Regions from separate parts of the Tersicoccus mangrovi genome, predicted to be linked through region 1. Evidence: riboswitches for the same ligand, from Rfam matches in the RefSeq annotation. Region 1 holds a riboswitch; the other holds the start of a gene.
What was found. Region 1 has a riboswitch for thiamine pyrophosphate ahead of V6N00_RS02720 (ECF transporter S component). Riboswitches for the same ligand answer to the same signal wherever they lie in the genome.
Positions count from the first base shown of each region.

Region 2: linked by a shared signal. The riboswitch ahead of thiO (glycine oxidase ThiO) and the one ahead of V6N00_RS02720 (ECF transporter S component) in region 1 are both predicted to bind thiamine pyrophosphate.

Region 1 is NZ_JBAJMW010000001.1:553,709-557,260, reverse strand. Features, by position in the region: gene V6N00_RS02740 (Na+/H+ antiporter subunit E) at 1-328, shown strand, start outside; gene V6N00_RS02735 (MrpF/PhaF family protein) at 325-585, shown strand; gene mnhG (monovalent cation/H(+) antiporter subunit G) at 682-1,092, shown strand; gene V6N00_RS02725 (DUF4235 domain-containing protein) at 1,156-1,416, opposite strand; TPP riboswitch at 1,491-1,635, shown strand; gene V6N00_RS02720 (ECF transporter S component) at 1,673-2,293, shown strand; gene V6N00_RS02715 (ABC transporter ATP-binding protein) at 2,344-3,552, shown strand, end outside.
Region 2 is NZ_JBAJMW010000007.1:146,172-149,723, reverse strand. Features, by position in the region: gene V6N00_RS14625 (M20 family metallopeptidase) at 1-988, shown strand, start outside; gene thiE (thiamine phosphate synthase) at 1,015-1,707, opposite strand; TPP riboswitch at 1,722-1,847, shown strand; gene thiO (glycine oxidase ThiO) at 1,836-3,023, shown strand; gene thiS (sulfur carrier protein ThiS) at 3,058-3,324, shown strand; gene V6N00_RS14605 (thiazole synthase) at 3,401-3,552, shown strand, end outside.

The DNA of each region.
Region 1 (3,552 bases):
CTTCCACGTGTTCGCCCTGGCGGTGTTCCGGGGCCGGTCCATCCGCAGCTCGGTGATCGCCGTGCCGCTGCGCACCCACTCCGACCTCATCCTCACCGCGACGGCGAGCGTGACGGGCCTCGTGCCCGGCTCCGTCGTGGTCGAGGTGGACCGGGCCGGCTCGACCCTGTACCTGCACTGCCTCGACGTGACCACGCCCGAGGGCGCGGACCGGGTCCGGGCCACCGTCCGGGCCACCGAGGCACGACTGATCCGGATGATGGGCTCACGCGAGGAGGTCGCGCGGCTGGCGGCCTCCGAGCGCGGCCGGATCGGGGGCACCGCATGATGCTCGTCGCCGTCGTCATCAGCGCCGTCATGCTGGTGGTCGCCGCCGCGGGGGCCATCTACCGGCTCGGCCGCGGGCCGTCGCTGCTCGACCGGGTGCTCGCCGCGGACGTCCTGCTCGTCATCATCGTCTCGGCCGTGGCCGTCGACGCGGTGTACCGCCACAGCATCGACTCGGTGCCCCTCATCGCGACCATCACGATCGTCGGCTTCATCGGCTCCGTCGCCGTCGCCCGGTTCGTGGCGACGAGGCGGTGACGCGGTGAGAATCTCGTGCACGACGTCGCGACCAGCCGCAGGAGCACCACGAGGAGCACCACGCCGACCGGGCCGGACGAGTGAGGAGGGACGACGATGAACGGGATCCTCGAAGGCGTCGCCGCCGTGCTCATGGTCGTCGGCGCCTCGATGTCGCTGGCCGCCGCCATCGGCCTCTTCACGTTCCCGGACCTGCTGACCCGGATGCACGCGGCCACCAAGCCCCAGGTGTTCGGGCTGCTGCTCCTCCTGCTGGCCGTCGCGCTGGCGCTGCGCGCGTGGGCCCTCGTCCCCCTGCTGGTCCTGATGTGGATCTTCCAGCTGCTGACCATCCCGGTCGGCGGCCACATGGTGGCCCGCGCCGGCTACCGGACACGCCACCTGGACCGGGACTCCGTCGTCATCGACGAACTGCGCGACGTCGTGCAGGGCCCGGGGGCCGGCACCGCAACCGGCCCCGGCAACGACGAAGGCGGATCGACCGCAGTCGACCCGCCTTCCCGCTAGGCGGCACCGGAAGCCCGGCTCGCGCCGGCTCAGACCTCGCGCCGGCTCACACCTCGTGCCGGCTCAGACCTCGCGCGGGTCCCGCATCGAGCGGGCGGCACGCTGGGTCGACTTGGCCACGCCGAACTTGATCGCGGTGCTCACGACCGTGGTCAGCACGGCCCAGATGAGGATCTCCTTGACCGTGTCGTCGTCGTTGTCGCCCGGCTTCGTGGGCGGCTCCTTGCCGACGACCTTCTGCCAGCCGGCGGTGAGCAGCTTGTTCGCGACCATGACGGCGCCGATCGACAGACCGGTCCCCGCAAGTTTGACGACGGTATCCATCGCGTGTTCTCCCTCTGCATCGATGTCCCTGGGGTTCGTCATCAGCCTACTGCGTGGCGACGCGTAGAATGATGCGACAACGACAGGGGAGCGCCTCCTGCTCGTCGGCCGGGTCTGAACACCCGGGCGGCGGTCGGCCGGCGCTGAGAGTGCGGACCGCCGCAGACCCTCGAACCTGCTCCGGTTAGCACCGGCGAAGGGAGTCGAGTTTCTCGAAGCCGTGGGCTTCCCCCTCCTGACCTCCAGGAGGACACACATGAGCACGTCACGCGGTTTCGCTCCCGCAGCCCCCGCCACCGCCCAGCGCGGATGGCGCGTCATCGACATCATCGTCGCCTCCGTCGTCGCCGTCGCGTGCGGCGTCGTCTTCTGGGCGTGGAGCCAGGGCTACGCGGCGGTCGCCGTCGCCACGGCCCCGTTCCCGTTCCTGGGCGGCCTGTACGGCGGAGGCTGGCTGATCGCCGGCGTCATCGGCGGCCTCATCATCCGCAAGCCCGGCGCGGCCCTGTACTGCGAATTGATCGGCGCCTGCGTGGAGGGCGTCCTCGGCACCCACTTCGGCCTGACCGTGATCCTCTCGGGCCTCATCCAGGGCCTGGGTGCCGAGGCGGTCTTCGCGCTGTTCCGGTACCGCCGGTTCGGCGTCGGGGTCGCCATGCTCGCCGGTCTCGTCTCGGGCCTGGTGATGGGCATCAGCGAGGACGTCCTCTACAACGTCGAGTGGGCCGCCGGCTGGCAGGTGGTCTACGCCGTGCTGGCGGGGGTCTCCGGCCTCGTGATCGCCGGCCTGGTGAGCTGGCTGATCGTGCGGGCGCTCGCCGGCACCGGCGTGCTGAGCGGGCTCGCCTCCGGTCGCGCCGCCCGGGCACGGGTCTGACCACGGTGCCGGGCCGCCCGAGAGTGGGGTCCGCGCCGCGGCCGGCCGCCGTGGACGCCCGCGGCTGGGGATGGCGCCACGGCGGGCGGCGTGCCGCCGCCGTCGACGGTCTCGACCTGCACATCGAACCGGGGGAGCGTGTGCTTCTGCTCGGGCCGTCCGGGGCGGGCAAGTCCACGGTGCTGCACGGGCTCGCGGGCCTGCTCGACCCGCAGGACGCCGAGTCGCGCGGCGAGCTGCTGATCGACGGCGTTCCCGCGATGGATGCCCGCGGCCGGGCCGGTCTGCTCCAGCAGGATCCCGAGGCGCAGATCGTGCTCTCCCGGGTGGGCGACGACGTCGCCTTCGGGCCCGAGAACCTCGCCGTCCCCCGGGAGGCGATCTGGCCCCGCGTGCGGGACGCGCTCGACGCCGTCGGGCTCGCCCTGCCGCTGGACCACCCGACGGCGGCCCTCTCGGGCGGTCAGCAGCAGCGGCTCGGCCTGGCGGGGCTGCTCGCCATGGCCCCCGGCCTGCTGCTGCTGGACGAACCCACGGCCAACCTCGACCCGGCCGGGGTGCTGCAGGTGCGCGACGCCGTCGCGGCCGCGCTCGACGCCACCGGATCGACGCTCGTCGTCGTCGAGCACCGCGTCTCGGTGTGGGCGCCGGTCGTGGACCGGGTCGTGGTGCTCGGTTCGGGCGCCGACGGCAGGACCAGCGCGATCGTGCACGACGGTCCGCTCGACCGGATCCTCCACGAGCACGGCGCCGAACTCGCCGCCGCCGGCATCTGGGTGCCCGGCCACGAACCCGACCTTGCCCGCCGGGCTCCCACCGGTGCCTCGGGTGCGGGCGAGGCCCTGCTGACGGCGCACGACCTCGCGGTCAGCCGGCAGGCGACGGCCGTGAAGCCGCGCCGCCGCTCCGGCCGACGCCCCGGCCGTCGCCTCGACCGACACGCGCTGATCGACATCGCCGCTACCGGCATCGACGTGAGCCTGGCCGCCGGACGCGCGCTGAGCGTCACCGGCCCGAACGGGGCCGGCAAGTCCACCCTCGCTCTCACCCTCGCCGGGCTGCTCCCGCCCGCGGACGGGTCCGTCACCGCCTCGTCCGCGCTCGCCGGCTCCGCCGGGGCCGACCCGTATCGCTGGAGCGCCGGCGAGCTCATCGGCCGGATCGGCACGGTCTTCCAGGAGCCCGAGCACCAGTTCGTCACCGGCACGGTGCGCGACGAGCTCGCCTTCGGGCCGCGGCGCGCGTCCGGCACCCCCGCG
Region 2 (3,552 bases), on a different contig from region 1:
CGAACGCGGGGACACGGTGCTGCTGACCTGGCGTGGCACCGGCGCCGGACGGGTGCTGGTCGTCGGGCACTACGACACCGTGTGGCCCACCGGCACGCTCGCGGACTGGCCGGTGCGCGCGGACGTGCGCGACGGCGTCGAGGTGCTGACCGGTCCCGGGATCTTCGACATGAAGACCGGCCTCGTGCAGAGCCTGTGGGCACTGAAGCTGCTGCGGGACCAGGGCGACGGCGTGGTGGTGCCGACGGTGACGTTCCTCCTCAACGGCGACGAGGAGGTCGGCTCCCTGAGCTCGCGCCCGCACATCGAGGCGGCGGCCCGGCAGGTCGACGCCGCGCTCGTGTTCGAGCCGACGCTCGACGGCGCGGTCAAGACCGGGCGCAAGGGCATCGGCTTGTTCGAGTTCCACGTCACCGGCGTCGAGGCCCACGCGGGGCTGGACCCGACGGCGGGCGCCAGCGCGATCCACGCCCTCGCCGAGGCCATCACCGCGGCGACGAAGGTCGCCGACCTCGACGCCGGCACCTCCGTCAACGTCGGCCTGATCAGCGGGGGCACCGGCACCAACGTCGCCGCGGGCCGGGCGTGGGCGCGCATCGACATCCGCGTCAGCGACGAGGCGGAGAAGGCCCGGGTGGACGCCGCCTTCGACGCCATCACGCCGTCCGACCCACGCGTGCAGCTGCGCGTCGACCACCGGTGGAACCGACCGATGATGGCGCTCGACACCACGATGCGGCCGCTGCTGGACGTCGTCGTCGCGGCCGGTCACGACGTCGGGCTCGACCTGGACCACGTGAGCGTGGGCGGCGGCTCGGACGCGAACTTCATCGCCGGGATCGGGGTGCCGGTGATCTGCGGGCTCGGCGCCGTGGGCGCCGGTCCGCACTCGCGGGACGAGTACATCGTGCCCGGCCGGATCGCCGACTACACCGCGCTCGGCGCCCGCGTGCTGCAACGCCTCGCGGACGGGCTGCCGACGTCCTGACGCGCAACGGGTGGCGGGTCAGCGGGTCACAGCGGCGGGAGCTGCTCGATCAGGCGCCGCGCCGCATCCTCGGGGTCGGACGCCTCGGTGATCGCGCGCACGACGACCACCCGGCGCGCGCCCGCGGCCACGACCCCGCCGATCGTGCGGTGATCGATGCCGCCGATCGCGAACCACGGGGTGGGGACGCCGTCGTTCTGCTCCGTCGCCTCGGCCGCCCGGCGGACCAGGTCCAGGCCGACGGCGGCGCGGCCCGGTTTCGTCGGGGTGGCCCACACCGGGCCGACGCAGAAGTAGTCGACGTCCGGGTTCCGCCGGGCGGAGGTCAGCTGGTTCGGGTCGTGCGTGGACAGCCCGATGCGGCACCCGGCCGGCAGCAGGGTGCGCGCCTGGGCCGGCGTGAGGTCCCGCTGGCCCAGGTGCAGGACGTCGGCTCCGGCGAGGCGGGCGATGTCGGCGCGGTCGTTGACGGCGAACGCCCGGCCGGCCCGCTCGGCCTCCTCGCGGACCACGGCGAGCGCCTCGAGCTCGCCGGCGCCCTCGATGTCCTTGTCCCGCAGCTGGACGACGTCGACGCCTCCGGCGTAGGCGGCCCGGACGAGGTCGCGCAGGTCGCCCTGTTCGCGGCGGGCGTCGACGCACAGGTACAGGCGGGCCGTGGCGAGGGACGGAGCGGGACGGTCGCTGCCGGCGGTCGTCGGTGTCGAGGTGGCGGACATGGTGACTACAGTAGGGGCCAGATCACGGGAGCCACGACGCGAGCCACGCTCGCCTGACGGGTGGCTGAGAGGGTGTCCGACACCGACCGTCCGAACCTGATGCGGGCCATGCCGCCGAAGGGAGAGCCATGTCAGGCGACCAGTCACACGCGACGTCCCGGGAACACCCGGACGAGCACCCGTCCGTCCTCGTGCTCGGCGCGGGCGTCGTCGGCCTCGGCATCGCCTTCACCCTCGCGCGCGCGGGCCACCCGGTCACGGTGGTCGACCCCGCACCGGCGTCCGGAGCGACGCACGCGGCGGCCGGGATGATCGCGCCGGTCGCCGAGCTCGCCCACCAGGAGGAGGCGCTGCTGCCGCTGACGCTCGACTCCGCCCGCCGGTACCACGCCTTCGCCGACGACGTCGCCGCGGTCGGCGGGCGCGACACCGGGTACGCCACGACGCCCACGCTCGTGTGCGGCGTCGACGGCGCCGACCGCGACGCGCTGGCCGCCCTGCACCGCCTGCAGCTGCGGCTCGGCCTGGAGGCCGAACAGCTGACCACGCGCGAGGCCCGGCGGCGCGAGCCGCTGCTCGGCCCGCAGCTCTCGGCGGCGTACCTGCTGCCCCGCGATCACCAGGTCGACCCCCGGCTGCTGAGCCGGGCGCTGCTCGCCGCCCTGACCGCCCTCGGCATCCGCGTCGTCGAGCAGCGGGCGGAGGCCCTGCTGACCGCACCCGAGCCGTCCGGCGTCCGCGTCATCGGGGCGCGCCTCGCGGACGGCTCGACGCTCGAGGCCGCCGAGACGGTCGTCGCGACGGGCGTGGCCGCCGCCGACCTGCCCGTCCCGCTGCCGCTGCGCCCCGTGCACGGGGACATCCTGCGCCTGCAGCCGCCGGCCGGCTTCCCCGCACTGACGCACACGGTCCGCGCGATCGTCCGGGGCATGCCCGTGTACGTGGTGCCCCGGCCCGACGGCACGCTCGTGCTCGGGGCCACCTCACGGGAGGACGGCGGGGCGGGACTGCAGGCCGGTGGAGTGCACGCCCTGCTGCGCGACGGCATCACCCTGCTGCCGGCCCTGGCCGAGGCCACGATCGTCGACGCCGTCGCCCGCGCCCGGCCGGGCACCCCCGACAACGCGCCCCTGCTCGGCCGGCTCCGGAACGCCGACGGCGCACCGACCGCCGGGCTGGTGCTGGCCACCGGCTTCTTCCGGCACGGCGTGCTGCTCGCCCCGGCCGCCGGCGCCGCCGTCCTCGGCCTGCTCGCGGGAGAGCCGCTGCCCGTCGCCGAGCCCTTCAGCCCCGACCGCTTCGCCCTGACATCCTGACCACCGCACCTGACACGCCTCTCCAGGAGATCCCATGAGCCCCGGCCCGACGGCCACCCCCGCCGTCACCGCCATCACCGTCAACGGCGAGCCGACGCCGCACCGGTCCCAGACCTGCCGCGACATCGTCGCCGAGCGCACCGGCCGGGAGGTGTCCGCCTCCGGCACCGCGCTGGACGGCCGGGCGCTCGGGATCGCCGTCGCCGTGGAAGGCGCCGTCGTGCCCCGCAGCACCTGGGCGACGGTCGTGCCCGCGGCAGGCGCGCGCGTCGAGATCCTCACGGCGGTGCAGGGTGGCTGAGCTGGCGACCCAGCCCACCACGAGCACCGACACGCCGCTGGTCATCGACGGCGTGACGCTCACGTCCCGTCTCATCATGGGCACCGGGGGCGCCCCGAGCCTGCACGGGCTGGACGCCGCCCTGCGCGCCTCCGGCACCGAGCTGACCACCGTCGCGATGCGCCGCCACACGGTCGGCCGGGGCGCCGGCCTGTTCGACCTGCTCGCCGGCATGGGCATGCGCGTGCT